4 regions of the Streptomyces sp. NPDC048639 genome follow, and region 4 is predicted to be linked to each of the others. Evidence: riboswitches for the same ligand, from Rfam matches in the RefSeq annotation. Region 4 holds a riboswitch; each other region holds the start of a gene.
The links. Region 4 has a riboswitch for cyclic di-AMP ahead of ACGFNH_RS04770 (C40 family peptidase). Riboswitches for the same ligand answer to the same signal wherever they lie in the genome.
Positions count from the first base shown of each region.

Region 1: another riboswitch for cyclic di-AMP. It lies ahead of ACGFNH_RS25855 (M23 family metallopeptidase); the one in region 4 lies ahead of ACGFNH_RS04770 (C40 family peptidase).
Region 2: another riboswitch for cyclic di-AMP. It lies ahead of ACGFNH_RS31080 (M23 family metallopeptidase); the one in region 4 lies ahead of ACGFNH_RS04770 (C40 family peptidase).
Region 3: another riboswitch for cyclic di-AMP. It lies ahead of ACGFNH_RS17385 (transglycosylase family protein); the one in region 4 lies ahead of ACGFNH_RS04770 (C40 family peptidase).

Region 1 is NZ_JBICVP010000009.1:404,183-409,830, reverse strand. It holds gene ACGFNH_RS25865 (PrsW family intramembrane metalloprotease) at 1-1,151, shown strand, start outside; gene ACGFNH_RS25860 (aldo/keto reductase) at 1,156-2,097, opposite strand; gene ACGFNH_RS25855 (M23 family metallopeptidase) at 2,399-3,454, opposite strand; cyclic di-AMP (ydaO/yuaA leader) riboswitch at 3,466-3,607, opposite strand; gene ACGFNH_RS25850 (PP2C family protein-serine/threonine phosphatase) at 3,862-5,016, opposite strand; gene ACGFNH_RS25845 (hypothetical protein) at 5,223-5,648, shown strand, end outside.
Region 2 is NZ_JBICVP010000015.1:6,412-12,059, forward strand. It holds gene ACGFNH_RS31065 (GNAT family N-acetyltransferase) at 1-494, opposite strand, end outside; gene ACGFNH_RS31070 (HPr family phosphocarrier protein) at 613-894, shown strand; gene ACGFNH_RS31075 (GntR family transcriptional regulator) at 1,063-1,761, opposite strand; gene ACGFNH_RS31080 (M23 family metallopeptidase) at 1,979-2,755, opposite strand; cyclic di-AMP (ydaO/yuaA leader) riboswitch at 2,771-2,963, opposite strand; gene ACGFNH_RS31085 (M16 family metallopeptidase) at 3,233-4,600, opposite strand; gene ACGFNH_RS31090 (M16 family metallopeptidase) at 4,618-5,648, opposite strand, start outside.
Region 3 is NZ_JBICVP010000006.1:7,177-12,824, reverse strand. It holds gene ACGFNH_RS17400 (chaplin) at 1-244, opposite strand, end outside; gene ACGFNH_RS17395 (cytochrome P450) at 404-1,690, shown strand; gene ACGFNH_RS17390 (transglycosylase family protein) at 1,873-2,724, shown strand; cyclic di-AMP (ydaO/yuaA leader) riboswitch at 2,984-3,149, shown strand; gene ACGFNH_RS17385 (transglycosylase family protein) at 3,153-3,848, shown strand; gene eno (phosphopyruvate hydratase) at 4,060-5,340, shown strand; gene ACGFNH_RS17375 (septum formation initiator family protein) at 5,468-5,648, shown strand, end outside.
Region 4 is NZ_JBICVP010000002.1:94,588-100,235, reverse strand. It holds gene ACGFNH_RS04790 (8-amino-7-oxononanoate synthase) at 123-1,265, shown strand; gene ACGFNH_RS04785 (DUF397 domain-containing protein) at 1,305-1,604, opposite strand; gene ACGFNH_RS04780 (helix-turn-helix domain-containing protein) at 1,549-2,472, opposite strand; gene ACGFNH_RS04775 (ATP-binding protein) at 2,740-3,168, shown strand; partial or broken gene ACGFNH_RS04770 (C40 family peptidase) at 3,361-3,708, opposite strand; cyclic di-AMP (ydaO/yuaA leader) riboswitch at 4,203-4,400, opposite strand; gene ACGFNH_RS04765 (hypothetical protein) at 4,704-5,012, opposite strand; gene ACGFNH_RS04760 (ATP-dependent Clp protease proteolytic subunit) at 5,018-5,648, opposite strand, start outside.

The sequences.
Region 1 (5,648 bases), on a different contig from region 4:
CCAACGGTTTCGCGACCGACTGGATAGCCACCCGTGTCGAGCCCTCGTCCCCGACGGAGGCGCAGACCTGGGGCGCCACGGTCATCGCCCCGGTGGTGGAGGAGAGCGCGAAGGGCGCCGCGCTGCTGCTGCTCTTCGTCTTCCGCCGCCGCGACTTCGACGGCATCGTCGACGGTGTCGTCATCGCCGGGATCACCGCGACGGGCTTCGCCTTCACCGAGAACATCCTCTATCTCGGCAACGCCTTCGGAGAGGACCAGGCCCTCGGGTCCTCCGGGATCCAGTCGGTGACCGCGGCGACGTTCTTCATCCGCATCGTCATGTCGCCGTTCGCGCACCCGCTGTTCACGGCGCTGACCGGGATCGGCTTCGGCATCGCCGCGCTGGCCACGACGCGGCAGCGGGGGCGGCGTGTGCTGGTGCCCCTCGCGGGCCTGCTCACGGCGATCGTGCTGCACGCGGTGTGGAACGGCTCGGCCACCGTCGGCGGCCTCGGCTTCATCGCCGTCTACGGCATGTTCATGGTCCCGGTGTTCGGGCTGCTCATCTGGCTGGTGATCTGGTCGCGCGGCAGCGAGCTGAGGACCGTACGCGGTCAGCTCCCCGCGTACGTGGCGGCCGGCTGGCTGCAGCCGCCGGAGCCGCAGGCGCTGTCGTCGATGCGGGCCCGCTCGCTCGCGCGGAGCGTGGCGCGGCGCCACCACGGGAAGGACGCGGCCCGGGCCGTCGCGGAGTACGAGTCCTTCGCCACCACACTCGCGTTCCTGCGGCAGCGGGCGCACCGGGGGACGGCGGGGGCGGACTTCGTCGCGCGGGAGCAGGAGCTGCTGCACCACCTCTGGCAGCGCAAGGACGTGGCCCAACCCGCCCTGGCCCACGCCGCCTTGATCACCGCACCGCCGCGGGTCCCGCCGCAGTGGGGGCCGCACGGCCGTCCGGCGTACGGGCCGGGCATGCCGCCGCCGTACGGCCAGGGGCACGGGCACGCGGTGCCCCCGCAGCACGGTCCGGGCCATGGTCCCGCGGCTCCCCCGCCGCACGGCCAAGGGCAGTACGGTCAAGGCCCGCACGGCCAGGGGCAGTACGGACAAGGGCAGTACGGCCAGGGGCACGCTGCGCCGACCGACTTCCGCCCCCCGTACGGAGCGTGACCCGCTACGCCGACGCCGCGTCCAGGGCGGCCGACTCCGCGTCGGTCAATAGGAAGTCCGCGACCGCGAGCAGGGCGGGGAGCTGTTCCGGGGTACGGGCGCTGGCGATCGGGGAGGCCACCGTCGGCCGGCGCGCGAGCCAGGCGAGGGCGACCGTGGCGACCTGCACGCCCCGCGCCTGCGCGATGGTGTCGAGCGCCGCCAGCACGCGCCGCCCGCGCTCGGTCTCCAGGTGCGGGCCGGCCCGCCGGGCCCGTGCGCTGTCGACCTCGGCACCCGGCCGGTACTTGCCGGTGAGGAAACCGGCGGCGAGCGCGAAGTACGGGACGGCGGCCAGGCCGTGGTGGGCCGCGAGCTCCGCGGGAGCGCCCTCGTAGGTGTCGCGCGAGACGAGGTTGTAGTGCGGCTGCACCGCCGCGTACGCCGCCAGGCCCTCGCGCTGTGCGAAGGCGAGCGATGCCTCGAGCCGCTCGGGGGAGATGTTGGAGGCCCCCAACTGCCGGACCTTGCCCTCCCGTACGAGCTGGTCGAGCGTGGTGACGATCTCCTCGACGGGGACGGTCGGGTCGTCGAAGTGGGTGTAGTAGAGATCGATGCGGTCGGTCCGCAGACGGCGCAGTGAGGCTTCCGCCGCTGCCTTGAGGGTCTTCGCCCGCAGGCCCATGAACTCCGGGTGCCGGCCCGCCTTGGTCGCGATCACGACCTCCTGGCGGTTGCCGCGTGCCGCCAGCCAGTTGCCGATGACGGTTTCGGACTCGCCACCGGCATTGCCCTCGACCGCGGCCGTGTAGACGTCGGCGGTGTCGATGAAGTTGCCGCCCGCTGCCGCGTAGGCGTCCAGCACCGCGTGCGACTGCTGCTCGTCGGCCGTCCAGCCGAAGACATTGCCGCCGAGGCAGAGGGGGTGGACGGTCAGATCACCGATGATCCTGCTGTTGTCGGCCATGCGGCAACCCAACGCTCCCCGGGGCACGGCTATTCCGCCATGGCAAAGGGCTCGGATGCGCGAACGGTCCGGTGCGCGAAGGGTCCAGGTGCACGAAACGGTCCAGGTGCACGAACGGGCGCGGCGAGCGAGGCGCGGCGAGCGACGCGGGTACGCAAGGCCGCGGGCATACCGGCAGCCCCGGTGCCAGGGGGGAGGAAACACCGGGGCTGGCGGCGAACGCGGTGGGGGTGGCCGACCGGTGGACGGACGGCCTCAGGACGGTCGCGCCGGAGCGGCGCGAGAGGGGTGTGGTGCGGGTCTAGAGCGCCATGCCCTTGCCGCGCAGCCAGCCGGCCGGGTCGATCGGGTCGCCGCCGCCCGGACGGACCTCCAAGTGGAGGTGGGCCCCGGTGACATTGCCCGTGGCGCCGACGCGGCCGATCGTCTCGCCGGTCGTCACCTTCCCGGACGTCTTGGTCATCGAGGACAGGTGGCAGTACCAGACCTCGGTGCCGTCGTCGAGGGTGAGGATGATCCGGTAGCCGTAGGAACCGGCCCAGCCGGCCTCCGTGATCGTGCCGCCGTGCACCGCCTTGGCGGGGGTACCGGTGGGGGCGGCGAAGTCCAGCCCGGTGTGGTCGTTGGCCCACATGGAGCCGGCCTCGCCGAAGCCCGCGGTCAGCGTGTACGAGGCGACGGGGAGGGTGAACTGCTTGGCCAGCTTGGCCAGTCGCTCGGCCTCGGCCTTGCGCGCGGCCTCGGCCTTCGCCTTGCGCTCGGCGGCGGCCTTGGCGTCCGCGGCCTTCTCCTTGGCCTCGGCGACCTCCTCGGCGGCCTTCTTCGCGGCTGCCTTCTCGGCCGCCTCGCGCTGCGCGGTCTCCGCCGCGCCCTGCTGCTGCTCGGCCTGGCGCATGATGCGGGCGCGCAGCGCCTCGCCCGCGCCGGTGCCGTTGGCGGCCTCGGTGTCGGTGAGTCCCGCGGTGGAGAGCGGGGTGGTGGCTCCGGCGGGGGCGTCGTCGTCGGCCACCAGGGAGCCGATGCCCGGCAGGGACTTGGCGTCCGGGAGCTGGTCGGTGATGCCGAGATCCGGCATGGAGATGGCGGCCGGGGGCTTGTCCTGGGCGGTGGCCATGCCACCGGCGCCGACGGCCGCGAACATACCGACCCCGAGGACGGCACCGCTGCGGGCCATGCCGCCACCGCGCTGCTTGCTGACGCGGTGCTTGCCGCGCGCGGGAGCAAGGGAGTCGGCCGTCGGGTTCCACTCGCCGGTACCGGCGGCCGGGGACTCCTCGCCGAACTCACCGAATCCGCCGGGACCATGGGCGGCGGGGGGTTCGTACAAGGGCTCGGGGGCAGGCCTGTTGGACGCCACTCGGGCGCTCTCCTTTCCTTCCTTCTCGCCTACCGGGTTAGCTGACGGGTTCGGAGCAGGAAGGTCTCCTACGAGCGCCTTTGGGAAAGGTGCCCGATTCACCCCAAGAGTTTGGTTCCCCGGTTCCCTTGGTGCAGTTGGTGCGGATGCTGCGGGTGATGCTGGTGGTGCGGGATTCGGCGTAGGCGCACGGTGCCACCTCTTGTGGCGGCTGGGACGACCGCGCTGCGTTATCGAACGTTAATAGACCGCGGGACCTGTTTCCAAGCTGTTCCGTGTGATCGTTAACGAAATCCGTGGGGGCAAATCGGTACATGGTCCAGGAAAATCGGGCGAGTTGACCTCACGCCCGACAACCCCCCATAGCTGACTGTTCGTCAGTTGTTATGCGGAGCGATGCGATCCGGTTACGGACCGTGGCCTTCGGGTCGTGCCACCGCGAGCAGCGCCATGTCATCCGGTGCCTCGCCCGCCGCATGACGGCGAACGTCCGCCACGAGCGCGTCGAGGAGCGTGCCGGGATCGGGGAAATGCATGCCGCGCAGCCGCTCCACCGGGTCGTAGAAGACGCCGCGGGCATTGCGCGCCTCGGTCACCCCGTCGGTGAACAGCAGCAGCGTCGCCCCGCCGGGGAACGCCAACTCCTGGACCAGGTCCGGCCACACGCCCAGGTCGTCCATGCCGAGCGGCAGTGCGGGCACCTTCGGTTCGACACCCCTCAGACCGCCGTCCTCGTAGAGCAGCAGCGGTGGTGGGTGGCCGCGGTTGAGCAGCCGCAGCGTGCCCGCGCCTGCCGGGTCATCGACGCCGTGCACCTCGGCGAGGACGACCGTGGTGAAGCCCTCGAACAGGTCCGGCCCCGCACCCCGGGCACTCTCCCGGTGCAGCGCCCACTCCAGCCGCCGGGCCACCGCCTCCAGCGTCGGCTCCTGCTCGGCGGCCTCCCGGAACGAGCCGATGAGGATCGCCACCGCCTCGACGGCATCCAGTCCCTTGCCCCGCACGTCCCCGACGACCAGGCGCACGCCGTACGGGGTGTCCTGCACGGCGTAGAGGTCGCCGCCGATGCTGGCCTCGGCGTGCGCGGCCTCGTAGCGCGCGGCGACATGGAAGCCCCCGATCCGCTCGGCGGGGTCGGGCAGGACGGCGCGCTGGGCCGCCTCCGCGATGGTGCGCGCCGAGGCGAGGCGCAGGTCGCCCCGGCGTACGACGCGATTGATGAGCAGGGCGAGGACGGCGACCGTGAAGACGGTGACCAGCTCGGTGACCGACTCGATGTCGGTGAGCCGGATGTCGTACAGCCGCAGCGCGAGCACGGTGAGCACGCTCGCGCCGCCCGTGAGGGCGGTGACACCGAGCGAGAAGAACGGGGCGGCCACCAGCGGGGCCGCCGAGAAGAACGGGGAGCCGGTGAAGCGGGGCGGCGTCATGAGGTCGAATATCGCGCCGCCGATGATCAGCAGAGCCGGGATCCAGCGGATGACCCGGGCACTGGGCCGACGGGCTCCACCGAGGCGGCGAGGTCCCTCGACGTGCGTCCCCACCTGCTGACTCCTGCCCATCCGTGAGGGCCGACGCTGCGGCGTGTCCGCGAGCGCGCCCCTTCCACCCTGGCCGGGGGAGGCGCCGCGCGCGAATCGGGGGTCCCGCACCGCTCGCTGCCGGCCCGGCGCACGCACGGCACGGGAAAGGCATCGGAAAGACGATGTAAAGGTGCAGTAAAGGGCGTAAGCCACAAAATTGCGCCTTTGGAGTTAACTTCGTAGGTATGGACACCGCAGCGAAGCCTTGGGCGGGTCGCATCCTGCTCGCACCGGTACTGGCGGTACTCGCCGCCGCCCTCGTACTGGTGGCCGTCATGGCCCCCGGGGCGCGGGCCGCGGACGGGCTCGACAGCGCCGCCGACGCCCTGAGAAAGGGCCCCGTCTACGTCGATCCGCGGGCCAGGGACCAGCTCCCTCCGTCGGCCGCGGACGCCCTGGCGGACAAGATCAAGAAGGCGGACAAGCCGGTGATGGTCGTCGTGCTCCCCGCCACCAAGGAATTCAACCCGCCGACCCTGCTCCAGGACCTGCGGGGCAAGACCGGCATCACGGGCGTGTACGCGGTCGCGCTGGGCGACCGTTTCGACGCCGGAGCCGACTCCTCCGTGATGTCCCGCAACGCGGTCGACAACCTCACCGGCGCCGTGGAG
Region 2 (5,648 bases), on a different contig from region 4:
CCGGCGTCCGTGAACACCTTGATCATCTTGCTGTTGGCGGGCAGCACTTCGGCGGCGAAGCGGCGGATGCCGCGCTCACGGGCCACCGCGGCGATGTGTTCCAGGAGAGCCGAGGCCACGCCTCTGCCCTGGTGCGCGTCCTGGACGAGGAAGGCGACCTCGGCCTCGTCCGCGGGGGAAGAGGCGGGCCGCCCGTCGGCGTCGATGCGGTCGTAGCGCACGGTGGCGATGAACTCTCCGCCGACGATGGCCGCAAGGCCGACCCGGTCCACGTAGTCGTGGTGCGTGAACCGGTGCACGTCGCGATCGGAGAGGCGAGGGTACGGTGCAAAGAAGCGGTAGTACTTCGACTCGTCCGAGACCTGCTCGTAGTAGCTGACCAACCGCTGAGCGTCGTCCGGGGTGATGGGCCGGATCTGCGCGGTGCCCCCGTCGCGCAGCACGACGTCTGCTTCCCAGTGGGCCGGGTAGGCGTGTTCCGGCGTCGTCCCCATGGGGCCAGCGTACGGGCGAGGGGCGGAGCGGGGCACTCCGTGTGCCATGAGAGACTGAGCGCAAGCTGGTCTAGACAACCCCGTCGGACACACCTGTCACGACCCGAAGGGCAACACCATGGTTGAGCGCCGCGTCACCGTCGGCTGGGCCGAGGGCCTGCACGCCCGGCCTGCTTCGATCTTCGTCCGTGCGGCGACGGCCGCGGGTGTTCCCGTGACGATCGCCAAGGCCGACGGCAACCCGGTCAACGCCGCCTCGATGCTGGCGGTGCTCGGCCTCGGCGCCCAGGGTGGCGACGAGATCGTGCTCGCCTCCGACGCCGACGGCGCCGACATCGCGCTCGACCGCCTGGCCAAGCTCGTCTCCGAGGGTCTCGAAGAGCTCCCCGAGACCGTCTGACAGCGCGTCCCGGAGCCGCCCCCGAAATGCGGGAAGCTTCGGAGTAAACCGGCTCGAAGAACCGCGGTGGACCCTTACGGTCCCCGCGCTTCTTTCGTCAGCGAGCATTTTCCGCCGGCCGTTCCGAATTCGGTGCGGAATTCCCCGCACCTGTATACGGCAGCCCTGTTAATTCTGCGCACTCATTGTGTTGACGGCGTGTTTCGCGGTGCTCACACACACCGGGCGGCGCATCCGGTGGACCGCCAGCGAGCGCTCGGTGTGCACCGCCATGAGCGCCCGGGCCCGGTCCGCTTCTCCGCGCGCCACCGCGTCGGCGATCGCGGCGTGCTCGTCCCAGGAGTTCGTCGCGCCCACCGGCGCGGGCGCGTACATCCACGCGATCTTGCGGCGGACCTGGGTGAGCAGCGCCGCGAGGCTGGGGCTGCCGGAGGCCTGGGCCAGCGTCTCGTGGAACCAGCCTTCCAGCGACCGCAGATCCGCCACCTGTCCGTGCCGCGCCCGCTCCTGGCCCAGCCGTACGAGACCGCGCAACACCTTGAGGTGGGCGTCCGTACGGCGCTGTGCGGCGCGCGCGGCGCCCAGCGGCTCCAGCAGCGCGCGGATGTCGAGCAGGTCGGCGGCCTCCTGCTCGGAGGGCTCGGCGACGCAGGCCCCGGCGTGTCTGCGGGTGGTCACGAACCCTTCGGACTCCAGGGTGCGCAGGGCCTCGCGGACGGGGACGCGGGAGACGCCGTAGCGTCGCGCGAGGACCTCCTCGGTCAGCCTGCTGCCGGGCGGATGGATTCCGGCGACGATGTCGTCGCGAATCGCCCGGCACACCGCACGCGCCGGAATACGGCCGGCTGCCGGTGTCTCGCCGCTCACATCCGATCCCGCATGGCCGGACCTCCGCTGCAATTCCCGGGAAACACGTTCGACCGCGTTCATTCAAGAACTGTATGGCACAACGGAGGAATTTCCATCGGGCGGGACCCGGACATGGATATCTTTTGGCCTTTGCGCGGTCCCCGGCTCGGTCCGTTGCGCGGTCCCCGTTCCCTCCTGCCGCCGGCGGGACGGCAGGAGGGTCCGCGTCAGAGGCTCACAGGCTCAGGCCGTGCGAGCGCAGGTAGGCCACCGGGTCGATGTCGGAGCCGTAGTCGGGGGATGTGCGGGCCTCGAAGTGCAGATGCGGGCCCGTGGTGTTCCCGGTACTGCCCGAGAGGCCGATCTTCTCGCCCGGGGTGACGGTCCGGCCGACGGAGACATGGACCGCGGAGAGGTGGCCGTACTGCGTGTACGTGCCGTCCTTCATCTTGATCACGATGTTGTTGCCGTAACTGCCGCCCCAGCCGGCCTCGACGACGGTGCCGGCGCCCACCGAGCGCACGGTCGTCCCCGACGAGGCGTGGAAGTCCACACCGGTGTGGCTGCCGGAGGACCAGGCGCCACCGGCGGATCCGTACGAGGTGGAGACGTAGCTGCCTTCGACGGGCAGGACAAAGGCGTTGAGGCGCTTGCGCTCGGCCTCGCGGGCCGCGCGCTTCTTCTCGGCCTTGACCTCCGCCGCCCGCTTCTTCGCGGCGGCCTCGGCCTTGGCACGGGCCGCGGCCGCATCGGCCGCGTCCTGCTGTGCCTCGGCCTGGGCATCCACGGTGCGGGCGAGCGAGTCGTCCATGACGATCGCCTGGCGCAGACCGGTCTGTTCGGCATCGGGCGCGTGGCCCGGCGCGGCTGCGGACGCGGGACCGGCGGCCAGTGAGGTCACGATCCCGGTGGTGGCGAGGGTGGCTATGCCCGCAAGGCTCGCGCCGGAACGGGCGAGACGGCTGGGGCGGCGATAACGGTGCTTCCCGGTGGCACGGGTGAACGACGCCATGCGGCGGCGGTGCTCCTTTCCTTCCTTCTCGCCTACCGGGTTAGCTGACGGGTTCGGAGCAGGAAGGTCTCCTACGGGCCCCTCGCGGGAGGCGCCCGATTCACCCCAGGGACTGCGCGCCCTCCCGCGCCGGTGCGGCGCGCGACGAGCAAGGTGGGTCCCCGGCTCCCCTGGCTCGCGCCGTACGGGGACTCGGCGATGACTGCCCGGAGCCGCGGGTGCGGCAGGTGTACCGGCCGGACAGCCGGACCGACGCTAAACGGGACATCTGTCAATCGCCAAAGAAATCAGGGCGTTTGTAGTCGACACCACAAAGGAAACGGCAGACTCAATAACAAACCGGACATACATCGGTACCCCGGAGCCACTCCGGGCTCCGGGGTACCGATGCTGTACGCGGTCGGGCCTGACGGGGCATCAGCCGCTGTCAGGGACGCCGTCCGCCGATGCGTTCAGGGGCAGCCGCTGTTCAGGGCGTCAGCCGCTGACCACCTTCACCTCGCCGATGCCCAGAGCACGTACGGGCTCCTCGATCTCGGAGGCGTCGCCGACGAGGATCGTCACCAGGCGGTCCGACGGGAAGGCGCTGACGGCCGCCGCCGTGGCCTCGACCGTGCCGGTGTCGGCGAGCTGGGCGTACAACTGCGCCTGGTAGTCGTCCGGGAGGTGCTGCTCGACCTGGTCGGCGAAGGTGCCCGCGACCGCGGCCGCCGTCTCGTACTTGAGCGGGGCGACACCGACGAGGTTCTGCACGGCGGTGTCCCGCTCCGCGTCGGTGAGCCCCTCCGCGGCCAACGTGCGCAACACCTTCCAGGTGTCCTCCAGCGCCGGTCCGGTGGAGGCGGTGTCCACCGAGCCGCTGATGGCCAGCAGCGAGGCGCCCGTGCCGTCGGGGGCGGAGCGCAACACCTGGCCGAACGCCCGTACGCCGTAGGTGTATCCCTTCTCCTCGCGCAGCACCCGGTCGAGCCGGGAGGTGAGCGTGCCCCCGAGGCAGTAGACGCCGAGGACCTGGGCGGGCCACACGCGGTCGTGCCGGTCGGATCCGATCCGCCCGATCAGCAGCTGGGTCTGCACCGCGCCGGGGCGGTCCACGATGACGACACGGCCTGCGTCGTCGGCGGTCACCGGGGGGACGGGCCGGGCAGAGGCGGTGTTGCCGGTCCAGGCGCCGAGGGTGTCCCCGAGGACGGCAGCGAGGTCGATCCCGGTCAGGTCGCCGACGACCACGGCGGTGGCGGTGGCGGGGCGAACATGGGCCTCGTAGAAGGCGCGTACGGCCGCGGCGTCGACGCGCTCGACCGTCTCCTCGGTGCCCTGCCGCGGACGGGACATCCGGGACGCGGACGGGAACAGCTCCTTGGAGAGCTCCTTGGCCGCGCGGCGAGCCGGGTTGGCCTGCTCGTGCGGGATCTCGTCGAGCCGGTTGCGGACCAGCCGCTCGATCTCGCCGTCGGGGAACGCCGGGGCGCGCAGGGCGTCGGCCAGCAGCCCGAGGGCCTTCTCCAGCCGGGAGGCGGGGACCTCCAGGGAGACGCGGACGCCCGGGTGGTCGGCGTGGGCGTCGAGGGTGGCGCCGCAGCGCTCGAGCTCCGCGGCGAAGTCCTCCGCGGTGTGCTTGTCGGTGCCCTCGGACAGCGCCCGCGCCATGATCGTGGCGACGCCGTCCAGTCCGGTGGGCTCGGCGTCCAGCGGCGCGTCGAGGTTCATGTCCACCGCGACGACCTGCTGGCCGGGACGGTGACAGTGCAGCACGGTCAGGCCGTTGGGGAGCGTTGCGCGCTCGGGGGCCGGGAAGGCCCACGGCTTGGCGGTGCCGCCCTGGGGCTGCGGATGGAAGGTCATGGCGGGGGTGGCGTCGCTCACTGAGCCGCCTCCTGTCCTGCGTTGTCGTCGGCGGCCTGGCTGTCGGCGGATGCGTCGGCGGCGTCCCCGCCGCCCGCGGCGGGTCCGGTCGGCTCGTAGACCAGGACCGCGCGGTTGTCGGGGCGCAGTCGCGCGGCGGCCACGGCCTTGACCTCCTCGGGGGTGATCTCCAGCAGCCGGTCGACGGCGGTCAGCGCCAGCTTGGGGTCACCGAACAGGACCGCGTAGCGGCAGAGCTGGTCGGCGCGGCCGCCGACCGTGGCGAGCTGGTCCAGCCACTCGCGCTCGAGCTGCGCCTGGGCGCGCTCCATCTCCTCCGGCGTCGGCCCTTCCTCGGCGAAGCGGGCCAGCTCCTGGTCGACAGCTGCCTCGATGTCCGGGACCTCGACGCCGCCGGAGGTCTTCACGTCCAGCCAGCCGAGGGAGGGCGCACCTGCCAGCCTCAGCAGGCCGAAGCCCGCGGCCACGGCCGTACGGTCGCGGCGCACCAGGCGGTTGTGGAGGCGGGAGGACTCCCCGCCTCCGATGACGGTGAGGGCGATGTCGGCGGCGTCGGCCTCACGGGTGCCGTCGTGCGGAAGGCGGTAGGCCGACATCAGGGCGCGGGCCGGGACCTCCTCCTCGACGACCTCGCGGAGCTGCTCGCCGATGGTCTCGGGGAGGGAGCCGTCGCGCGGAGCCGGCTTGCCGTCATGGCCCGGGACGGTGCCGAAGTACTTCTCGACCCAGGCCAGGGTCTGGTCCGGGTCGATGTCGCCGACGATAGACAGCACCGCGTTGTTGGGCGCGTAGTACGTGCGGAAGAAGGCGCGCGCGTCCTCCAGCGAGGCGGCGTCCAGGTCGGCCATCGAGCCGATCGGGGTGTGGTGGTACGGGTGGCCCTCGGGGTAGACCATCGCCGTGAGCTTCTCGAAGGCGGTGCCGTAGGGGACGTTGTCGTAGCGCTGGCGGCGCTCGTTCTTCACGACGTCCCGCTGGTTCTCCATCCCCTCCTCGTCGAGCGCGGAGAGCAGGCTGCCCATGCGGT
Region 3 (5,648 bases), on a different contig from region 4:
CGCCCGAGGCGTTGATGCAGGTGTTGCCGAACGCGGCGTTGAGCAGGCCACCGCCGTCGACGCTGTTCCCGCACAGGTTGACCGGGATGTGGATCGGGGCCTGGAGCACGTTGCCGGAGATGGCGCCCGGGGAGCGGACAGCCGCACCCGTGGCCTCGGAGTCGGCAGCGGCGGTGCCGGCGGCACCGGCGACCACGGCGCCCGCGGCGGCTGTGACGGCAAGCGTCCTGATCATCCGTGACATGTTCTTTCTCTCCTCTGCAGAAAGGAACCAATCCGCCTCCTTGGCGGCGTTGGCATCCGCGACAACGCGACCGGACACGGCAAGTCACGGGCCGTTAGGCCGAATGGGATCGCAGGACGCCGCGGACCGCCCGGCCGAGCGCCGGGATACGGTCGAGGCGTGCACGAGGAGAACCCCGCCCCGACCACCCCGCCCGCGCTCTTCACCTGGGAGTTCGCCGCCGACCCGTATCCGGCCTACGCGTGGCTGCGCGAGCACTCCCCGGTGCACTGGACCCGGCTGCCCAGCGGGGTCGACGCATGGCTCGTCACCCGGTACGCGGATGCCAAGCAGGCCCTGGCCGATCCGCGGCTGTCGAAGAACCCCGCACGCCATCACGAGCGTTCGTCCGCCGAGTCGCCCGCGGGCCGGTCGGCGCACGCCAAGGGGAAGGTCGGCATTCCCGGTGAGCGCAGCGCCGAGTTGATGACCCATCTGCTCAACATCGACCCGCCCGACCACACCCGCCTGCGCCGGCTCGTCTCGAAGGCGTTCACCCCGCGCCGCGTCGCCGAATTCGCGCCGCGCGTCAGTGAGTTGACGGACCGTCTCATCGACGCGTTCGCGGAACGGGGCGAGGTCGACCTCATCCATGAATTCGCCTTCCCGCTGCCCATCTACGCGATCTGCGACATGCTCGGCGTACCGGCGGAGGACCAGGACGACTTCCGCGACTGGGCCGGGATGATGATCCGGCACGGCGGCGGACCGCGCGGCGGCGTCGCCCGTTCGGTGAAGAAGATGCGCCGCTATCTCGCCGAGTTGATCCATCGCAAGCGCGCCGACCTCGGCGACGACCTCATCTCGGGCCTGATCCGCGCGAGCGATCACGGCGAGCACCTCACCGAGAGCGAGGCCGCGGCGATGGCGTTCATCCTGCTCTTCGCCGGGTTCGAGACGACGGTCAACCTGATCGGCAACGGCACGTACGCGCTGCTGCGCAACCCCGGCCAGCGGGAGCGGCTCCACCGGGCCCTCGCGGAGGGCGACGAGACGCTGCTGGCGAGCGGGGTCGAGGAACTGCTGCGCTACGACGGGCCGGTGGAGCTCGCCACCTGGCGGTTCGCCGTCGAGCCGGTCACCATCGGCGGGCAGTCCATCGCCACCGGCGATCCCGTCCTCGTGGTTCTCGCCGCCGCCGACCGCGATCCGGCGCGCTTCGCCGATCCCGGCACGCTCGACCTCGCCCGCGGCGACAACCAGCACCTCGGGTACGGCCACGGAATTCACTACTGTTTGGGCGCTCCGCTCGCCCGGCTGGAGGCACAGACCGCTCTCGCCACACTTTTCCGGCGCCTTCCCGACGTACGACTCGCGGCGGAACCTGACGATTTGCGCTGGCGCGGAGGGCTCATCATGCGTGGATTGCGCACGCTTCCGGTCGAGTTCACCCCCTCTAAAATTTGAGCGGGTTTCAACTATGTGATCTTCGCGTGATCTCCACTACATCGTCTTGTGACAGCACGCCGACCTCGCTACCTTCTGCGGCAGCTTCGCACCACCGCTCGCTCGAAAGGCACCACATGCGTTCCGGGACCGGTCGGCACCGCCGCCCTCGTCAAGCACCGGCCATCTTCGTCACGGCTGGCGTGACAGGTTCGGCGATCGCGCTGCCGCTGCTCGCGGCCGGTGGCGCTCAGGCCGCGGACACCGACACCTGGGACCGGGTCGCGCAGTGCGAGAGCGGCGGTCTGTGGAGCGCGGACACGGGCAACGGCTACTACGGCGGAGTGCAGCTGACCCAGAACACCTGGGAGGAGTACGGCGGTCGCGACTACGCGCCCCGGGCCGATCTCGCCAGCCGCTCCCAGCAGATATCCGTCGCCGAGAAGATTCTCGACGCCAAGGGGCCCCAGGCGTGGCCGAACTGCGCGCTGGACGCCGGCCTCACCGATGACGGCGAGGCCCCCGACGTGGATCCCGGCGTCGACCTGTCGCGGCCCATCGAAACCCTGCTCCCCGGTGAATCCGCCGTTCCCGACCGGGACTCCGGCGAGCCCAGCCCCTCGGAATCGTCCCCGTACGACGACGACACCGAGGACCGCGGCGAATCCGGCGCTCCCTCGGAGGACTACGGCGACCAGGAGCCGGGCGGCTCGGAATCGGCCGCTCCGTCCGGCGGATCCGGCGCCGGCAAGCACCGCGGCGCGCCCGCGGACGAGGGGTCCGGGAGCGGTGCGGGCGACTCGGACCGCACGGCGGACGAGGGCAAGGACCACGAGAACGGCCGTCACGCCTCCCGCGGCAGCGGCTCCGACCGTGCGGAGCAGGAAGGCGACTACACCGTCCGACCGGGTGACAGTCTGTCGGGAATTGCCGAAAAGCACTCGCTCGCGGGCGGTTGGCCCGCGCTGTACGAGGCCAACGAGTCCGTGGTCGGCGGCGACCCGAACCTCATTCTCCCTGGTCAGACGCTCGACCTCGAATCGTCCGCGCGCTAGTTCGCGGGTGCGGGCAGCGCTGGGGAGCGACTGAGAGAAGCATCTCATCGGCCCAACGGGCGTGCTGCGCCCGCCTGGTGTGCCCGCACCTGTCCCCACCTGCGTAGATAAGGACAACAGAAGGAAAAGTAGGGGCTCCTGGTGCCGGATGTCGGTTTTTGAACCGGTGGGACTTGTGTGCTTACCGTCGAAGCCGCTCGCCGCACGGTGGGCGCCGCCGACCATCACGCCTAATCCTGCCGGTGGCCGGAGGACAGTCGACGCGCAAGCGCCGTAGGCAGGAGCGGGGGACCCAAGGTAAGTGCCGGAAGGGCCGCGACAGCGGACCGGACGGCTAGGGGTGAAGACCGGTGCGAGAGCACCGGGCCGGGCCGCTCACAGCCCGAACCCGACAGCTCACCTCGCAGGCGTCGGTGAGGGGATGTTCCATGCTGCTTTCCGGCAACAAGGGCTCGCGCGGCGCGCATCGCCGCCCATCCACCATGGCTCGTATCGCAGTACTCGCCGGTGTCGCCGGCTCCGCGGTCGCCGTACCGCTCATGGGCGCCACTTCGGCGAGCGCCGCCTCCGTCGGAACCTGGGAGAAGGTCGCCCAGTGCGAGTCCGGCGGCGACTGGCACATCAATACCGGCAACGGCTACTACGGCGGGCTGCAGTTCTCGCAGTCGAGCTGGTCCGCCGCGGGCGGCACCCAGTACGCGTCCCGTGCCGACCTGGCCACCAAGGAGCAGCAGATCGCCACCGCGGAGAAGCTGCTCGACAAGCAGGGGCCGGGTGCCTGGTCCTGCGCCGGCGCGGGCGGCCTGACCGCCGGCGGCCCGGACGCGGACGTGGACACCGCCCGTACCTCCGCCGGCGGCGCCGAGGCGCGCGCCGACCGCAGCGACCGCGCCGCCCGCAGCGACCGCCGGGGCGAGGCCGGGCCGTCCGCGCCGAAGGACGCGTCCGGAGCGCCGGTCAAGAAGGGTGACGGCGAGTACGAGGTCAAGCCCGGTGACACCCTCGGCACGATCGCCGACGCCAAGGGCGTCGAGGGTGGCTGGAAGAAGCTCTACGAGCTCAACAAGGAGATCGTCGACCGCGCCGACCTGATCTTCCCCGGCCAGCGTCTCCACCTGAGCTGACCCGGCCCCCGGCCGGCCAGTGGGCCGACCGGTCCCGGCCGGCCGGCGGATTCAAGGCCCTCAAAGGTCACCTTTACGGGCCTTTGGGGGCCTTTTCGTCTCGGCGGGCGGGCAGAGGACGGCCGAGGATCCGAGGACGGTTAGGCTCATGCCGCAGAGAGGGACTCACCGAGTCCTGCGTCCCAGCGTCAGATCCCAGAAGGAGATGCTCGTGCCGTCGATCGACGTCGTCGTAGCCCGCGAGATCCTCGACTCGCGAGGCAACCCCACGGTCGAGGTCGAGGTCGGCCTCGACGACGGCAGCACGGGTCGTGCCGCCGTCCCCTCCGGTGCCTCCACCGGAGCGTTCGAGGCCCTCGAGCTCCGTGACGGGGACAAGAGCCGCTACGGCGGCAAGGGCGTGGAGAAGGCCGTCCTCGCCGTCATCGAGCAGATCGGCCCGGAGCTGGTCGGCTACGACGCGACCGAGCAGCGGCTGATCGACCAGGCGATGTTCGACCTGGACGCCACCCCTGACAAGTCCTCGCTCGGCGCCAACGCGATCCTCGGCGTCTCCCTCGCCGTCGCGCACGCCGCCGCCGAGGCCTCCGACCTTCCGCTCTTCCGCTACCTCGGCGGACCGAACGCGCACCTGCTGCCGGTCCCGATGATGAACATCCTCAACGGCGGCTCGCACGCCGACTCCAACGTGGACATCCAGGAGTTCATGATCGCGCCCATCGGCGCCGAGTCCTTCTCCGATGCCCTGCGCTGGGGCACCGAGGTCTACCACACCCTGAAGTCCGTGCTGAAGGAGCGGGGCCTGTCCACCGGCCTCGGCGACGAGGGCGGTTTCGCCCCCAACCTGGACTCCAACCGCGAGGCCCTGGACCTGATCGTCGAGGCCATCAAGAAGGCCGGCTACCAGCCGGGCCAGGACATCGCGCTCGCCCTGGACGTCGCCGCCACCGAGTTCTACAAGGACGGCGTCTACGCGTTCGAGGGCAAGACCCGTACCGCCGCCGAGATGACCTCCTACTACGCCGAGCTGGTCGATGCGTACCCGCTGGTCTCCATCGAGGACCCGCTGAACGAGGAGGACTGGGAGGGCTGGAAGACCATCACCGAGCAGCTCGGTGACAAGGTCCAGCTCGTCGGCGACGACCTGTTCGTCACCAACCCGGAGCGCCTGGCCCGCGGCATCGAGAACAACACCGCCAACGCGCTGCTGGTCAAGGTCAACCAGATCGGTTCGCTGACCGAGACCCTCGACGCCGTCGAGCTCGCCCAGCGCAACGGCTTCAAGTGCATGATGTCCCACCGCTCCGGCGAGACCGAGGACGTCACCATCGCCGACCTGGCCGTCGCCACCAACTGCGGCCAGATCAAGACCGGCGCCCCGGCCCGTTCCGAGCGCGTCGCCAAGTACAACCAGCTCCTGCGCATCGAGGAGATCCTCGACGACGCCGCGGTGTACGCCGGCCGCAGCGCCTTCCCGCGCTTCAAGGGCTGACCACCCACGAGCGCCGGGCCCACGGGCGGCACGAGCCCTCGGGCCCATCGCTCCGGCCTTCGTCCGTCCCCGGCCGCGGTCCCGTACCGTGGCCGGGGACGGACGTATCCGACAGCAGGGAGGCGACGTGGGCGCGGACCGGGAGCGGTTCTCCACCGCGACCAGACTCAAGGCGCTCGGCGAGCAGGCCGCCGCCCGGGTCTACCGGGCCCAGGCCCGCAAGGCGCCCCGGCGCAGCCGGCTCACCGGCCGGGCCGCACTGCTCGCGCTGGTCGTCTGCTCACTCGTCGTCGCCCTGGCGTACCCGA
Region 4 (5,648 bases):
AGGCCCCGAATGAGGTGTGTGTATTGCCACACCATGACCGGTCCGCCCGCCCATTACGGTTTGGGACGCAGCCTCATCCCGGGACCGCCCGGGCTTCTGTGACCGACGCGAGGGACGGCCCGATGCCCCACGACCCGTTCGACTGGATCGACGAGCAGGCGCAGGCGCGCCGCCGTGCCGGGCTCGTACGCGCCCTGCGTCCGCGCGCCGCCGACTCGCCGCTTCTCGATCTGGCGAGCAACGACTACCTGGGTCTGTCCCGCCATCCCGAGGTCACCAGCGCCGCCGCCCATGCCGCCCGGCGCTGGGGCGCGGGTTCCACCGGTTCGCGTCTGGTCACCGGCACCACCGAGCTGCACGCCGAGCTGGAGAGCGAGCTGGCGGCCTTCTGCGGATTCGAGGCCGCTCTCGTCCTCTCCTCGGGCTATGCCGCCAACCTCGCCGCCGTCACCGCGCTCAGCGGCCGGGACACCCTCGTCGTCTCCGACGCGGCGAACCACGCCTCGCTCATCGACGGCTGCCGGCTCTCGCGTGCCGAGACCGCCGTCGTACCGCACGCCGACCCGGGCGCCGTGGCCAAGTCGCTGGACGGGCACGACGGAAGGGCAGTGGCCGTCACCGATTCGATCTTCTCGGTCGACGGGGACGCGGCGCCGCTGCGGGAATTGGCCGCCGCGTGCCGTACGCACGGAGCGGCGCTGCTCGTCGACGACGCCCACGGGCTGGGCGTGCTCGGCGACGGCGGGCGGGGTGCGCTGTACGCGACCGGGCTCGCTGGCGCCCCGGATGTCGTCGCCACCGTCACCCTCTCGAAATCCCTGGGCAGCCAGGGCGGTGCCGTCCTCGGCCCGGCGCGGGTGATCGAGCATCTGGTCAACACGGCCCGGACGTTCATCTTCGACACCGGGCTCGCTCCGGCCGCGGCGGGCGCGGCGCTCGCGAGCCTGCGGCTGCTGGCCCGTGAGCCCGAGCGTGCGGCGCGTGCCCGTACGGTCGCCTCCGAAGTGCATCGCCGGCTCACGGAGGCAAGGCTGACCGCCGTCCGCCCGGACGCGTCCGTGGTCTCGGTGCGGGCCCCCTCTCCGGATGCGGCGGTCCGCTGGGCCGCCGACTGCCGCGCCGCGGGGCTGGTGGTGGGCTGCTTCCGCCCGCCGTCCGTGCCCGACGGCATCTCGCGACTGCGGCTGACCGCCCGCGCCGACCTCACGGACACGCAGATCGAGGACGCGGTCGCGGTGATCGTCGCGGCGGCACCGGCGGCCTGACGAGTCGTCCCGGCCGCCGGTGCCGCCTCTGGGGCGCGGTCAGGTCCGGATGTCGAACCACCCGGCCCGGACGTCCCGTACGAACATCCGCCATGCGGCGGGGGAGAAGAGGAGCGCGGGTCCGGCCGTGTCCTTGGAGTCGCGTACGGCCACGCGGACCCGGGACCGGCCGGAACTCCCGGAGTATCCCATTCCGGTGGCCGTGCCGATAACGGCCGTCTCCACGCAGTTGTTCATGCCGGTGCTGCGGCTGCTGCGGCGCCAGTTCAGGCCGGGCAGGCGGTCACTGGAGGGTATGTACGGGGTGTGGGGGGTGGGCTGTTCGTGGGGGGTGGGCACTGCGCCTCCTCAGGGGATCGCCGATGGCGGCGATGAAGGCCAACGAGTCGTCACACGGGAGGGCGCGCCCCCGCAGCGTGTCGAATGCCTCGCTGTACGCCCTGAGATCCTCTTTCCGTTCGAGGTAGAGGCTACTCGTCAAGTGGTCGAGAACGACCACATCCAGATCAGAACTGACCGGAAATGAGAAAATAACGAAAGGCCCCGTCACGCCGATGTGCAAGCCGTGCGTGAACGGCAGCACCTGGAGCCGGACTTGGGGCAGCGAACCGACCTCCACCAGATGTTCCAGCTGCTCCGCCATCACCTCGGGAGACTCGACCTCCCGCCGCAACACCGCCTCGTCCAGCACCGCGTGGAGCTCCAGCGGAGGGTTCGCCCGCAGCACGTCCTGTCGCGCGATCCGTACGTCCACCAGCTCGTCGATGCGCCGGGCCGGCAGCGACGCGAGCGCGGCGCGCGTCACGGCACGGGCGTAGCGGGGCGTCTGGAGCAGTCCCGGCACGACCAGCGTCTCCAGCGTCCGGGCGCGTTCGGCCTCCGCCTCCAGACTGATGAAGTCCCGGTAGGCGGAGGGCAGAAGCTCGCGATAGGCGTGCCACCACGCGCGCTGCCCGCCATTGGCATCGGAGTTGGCCAGAGCCGCGAGCAGTGAGCGCAGCTCCGGATCCGTCACCCCGTACACATCCAGCAGACGGGTCACGTCCTCGGACTTGACGCCGCTGCGCCCCGTCTCGATCCGGCTCACCTTCGACTGGTGCCAGCCGGCCAGGCGAGCGGCCTCGCCGCTCGTCAGACCGGCGATGTCGCGCTGGCGCCGCAGCTCTTCGCCGAGCTTGCGGCGGCGCACCGCCGGACCGTGCTGCATGGGCTCCTCGCGCTCCCTCCGGTGCCGCTGGCGGGCGGCGTCGCGCGCCCGCCCGTGCGTCAGTGTGAGCCCAAATGCGGGTTTCCGGCGAAGAGTTCACCGCATCGAGGGACAGATATATGCACATCGCGGTCGATCGCCCCCCGCACCGGGCACATCGGTGGCACTCTGGCCGAAGGGGTCGCCGGAGGGCGGCTCCGACGTCGTCTCCGTATGCGTACAACGCGTCGGACCCCGGGCCTCGGCGGGAAAGGGACCGCGTCCGCGATGGCAGACCATCATGAAGCATCCATCACCTACCCGAGCGACCCCGCCTCCGTCACGGCGGCCCGCCGGTACGTCAGCACCGTCCTCGCCGAGTGGGGGCTGCCGGAGGGCGCGGAGTGCGCCGACACCGTGCGCCTCATCGTGTCCGAACTCGCCACCAACGCCGTGGTGCACACGCTCGGCCAGTCGCCCACCTTCACCGTGGACATCCGGCTCGATCGCGACGAGCAACTGCGCATCGGTGTCACCGACAGCCATCCGCGAAGACCGAGGCGGCTGCCCGCCGCAGTGCAGCAGGACAACGGCCGGGGGATGGTGATCATCCGCAGCCTCACGGCCGAGTCCGGTGGCAGGCTCTCCGTCACGCCGACGGCGGAGGGCGGCAAGACCGTTTGGATCGCGCTTCCCTGGCCGGTCCCGACTCCCTGACGGGCGAGCGCAGTTGGCCGGTTCCGGTCCCTGTCGGCCCGTACCCGGCCGGCTCCCGTACTGACCGGCCCTCCGTACTCGACCGGATCCCTCGGGTGCCTTGGTCCCGTACGCGGCCGGATGCCGTGGTCGTCAGGACCGCGGCGGCCCGGTGCGCACGGATGTGTGCGCACCGAGCCGTGCGAGGGGGCCTCAGTCCACCCGGCCGTAGGCGACGTCGTTCGACCAGATCGGATCGACTCTCACCACCGAACCGGCCTTGGGCGAGTGCACGACCTTCCCGTCACCCGCGTAGATACCTACGTGGTAGACCCCGCGTCCGGCGCCGAAGAAGACGAGATCGCCGGGGCGGCGGCTGGAGGCCGGGATGCGGCGGGTCGAGTTGTACTGCGCCGACGCCGTCCGCGGCAGGCTCTTGCCCACGGACTTGTACGCGTAGACGGTCAGGCCCGAACAGTCGAAGCTCCCCGGGCCGGTGGCACCGTAGCGGTAGGGGGCGCCCCGCTTGGAGTGGGCGACGTTGAGGGCCCGTGTCCCGAGCTGCTGCGGTTGCCGAGCCTTGGCGGGCTTCTCCGCCTTCGGTGCTTCGGGGCGGTGCGCCGCCTGCTTCCCGCCCTGTCCGCCCTGGTCGGACCGGTCCGGCTTCGACGGTTCCTTCCGGGGCGGATGGGACTGTTGCTGCGGTGCTCCCCCCTCGTCCGGCTCTGCGGAAGGCGGCGCTCCGTCGGGTCTGATGCCGGGCATGCCCGGCAGGGATTCGGGTGGTCTTCCGCCCCCTGAGCCGCTGAGGGACGACTCGTCGTCCGTGTCGGAGAACGGATCCGTGCCGGAAATCTGCTGCTCGATTCCGGACACTCCTGCCCCGGCCGTGTCGCTCCGGATCTGGGACGAGTCCGGGCCGGGCGGTGGACTTGCGTACGCCTTCCCGGCGGAGCCCGGCGCCAGGAGCGCGCCGCCGACGGCTGCCAGGGTGAGCGCCGAAGCGGCGCCGGCCCGGCCGAGGAGGGACGGGACTTGTGCATGCGCGGTCATGCGCACCCCTTCGTCAGCCGCCTGTGAAGGGTGACCTGTCGGGTTCGGGCAGGCGAAGAATGCCCGGCCGCCGCAGCGGCTTCACCCCAAGGAGCGGCCGGTACTCCCGGCGCCCCGGACTGCTCGGGTCCTCCACTCCTGCCGATCCACTCGTGTCGACCGGGCATCCGTGCGGCGGCAGGACTCGGCGTCCGCACGGACCGCCCCACCGCGATGGCGGGGGCTTGTCGTCTAACGGATCGTCACGCAAGAACCGGAAGATTTCCGATCGAAACGGCCACTTTGGACCTTAGTCACATTTGACGCATTTAGCGGTCCAGAGGGTTTTCCCGCTGCCGGATCCGGTTCCTCGGCAGGCCCCGTACCAGGCGAGGGGCGGTGTGCACCGCACTCCCCTCCGTCGTCCGATCGCAAGTCGATCAATGTCTCGTACGGAGCTGACGGTACGTCGATCGGGCGTACACGTTCGGCCGTACCGAGCCGCCGTTCCGGGCGACGGGTCGTCAACTCTCCGCTTCCGGAGGGAGGGTGAGGCGCCCCACCCGCCGCTCTCCGTCAAGCACCCGCAACGCGCGCGCCAGAGTCGCGGCGTGGATCGAACTCTCCCCGCGCTCGTGCATCAGAGTCAGCGCGTCCCGCAGTGCCGCCGCCCTGCCGACCAGGGCCTGTGCGGCGCGCAGCCCGCCGTACGTGTCGCAGGAGCGGGCCGGGTTGATGCGGCCCAGCAGATCGAGTACCTCCAGGTAACGGTCCACCAGATCGCACTCGGCGCGCGTCAGGGCGGGCAGCGGAGGCAGTTCGGGTGGCAGCACGCCGATCACCGCCCGCCGGCCGGGAGGCCGGGCGTCCCCTTGCGGTGCTGCACGATGCGGTCCGCGAGCCCGTGACTCAGGGCCGCTTCGGCATCGAAGACGGTGTCGCGCTCGATGTCGGCGGCGATCCGCTCGGGTGGCCGGCCCGTGTGCCGTACGAGCAACTCCTCCAGCATCGCCCGCATGCGCAGCAACTCCGCGGCCTGGAGCTCCAGGTCGCTCACCCGGCCCTCGACGGGCTCCGGCAGGGCCGGCTGATGGATGAGCACGCGGGAGCCGGGCAGCATCAGGCGCTTGCCGGGAGTTCCGGCGGCCAGCAGCACCGCGGCCGCGGAGTCGGCCCGGCCCAGGCACACGGTCTCGATGTCGCAACTCACGAACCGCATCGTGTCGTAGACCACGGACATCGCGGTCATCGAGCCGCCGGGGGAGTTGAGGTAGAGCGAGATGTCCCGGTCGGGGGCGGAGTGTTCGAGGTGCATGAGCTGTGCCGCCACGTCGTTGGCCGAAGCGTCGTCGATCCGTGTGCCCAGAAAGACGATGCGCTCCTCGAGGAGCTTGGAGTACGGATCCGTCGTGCGGGTCCCGGAGCTGGTGCGATCCGTGAACTCCGGCAGGGCGGAGCGAGTGGTCGGG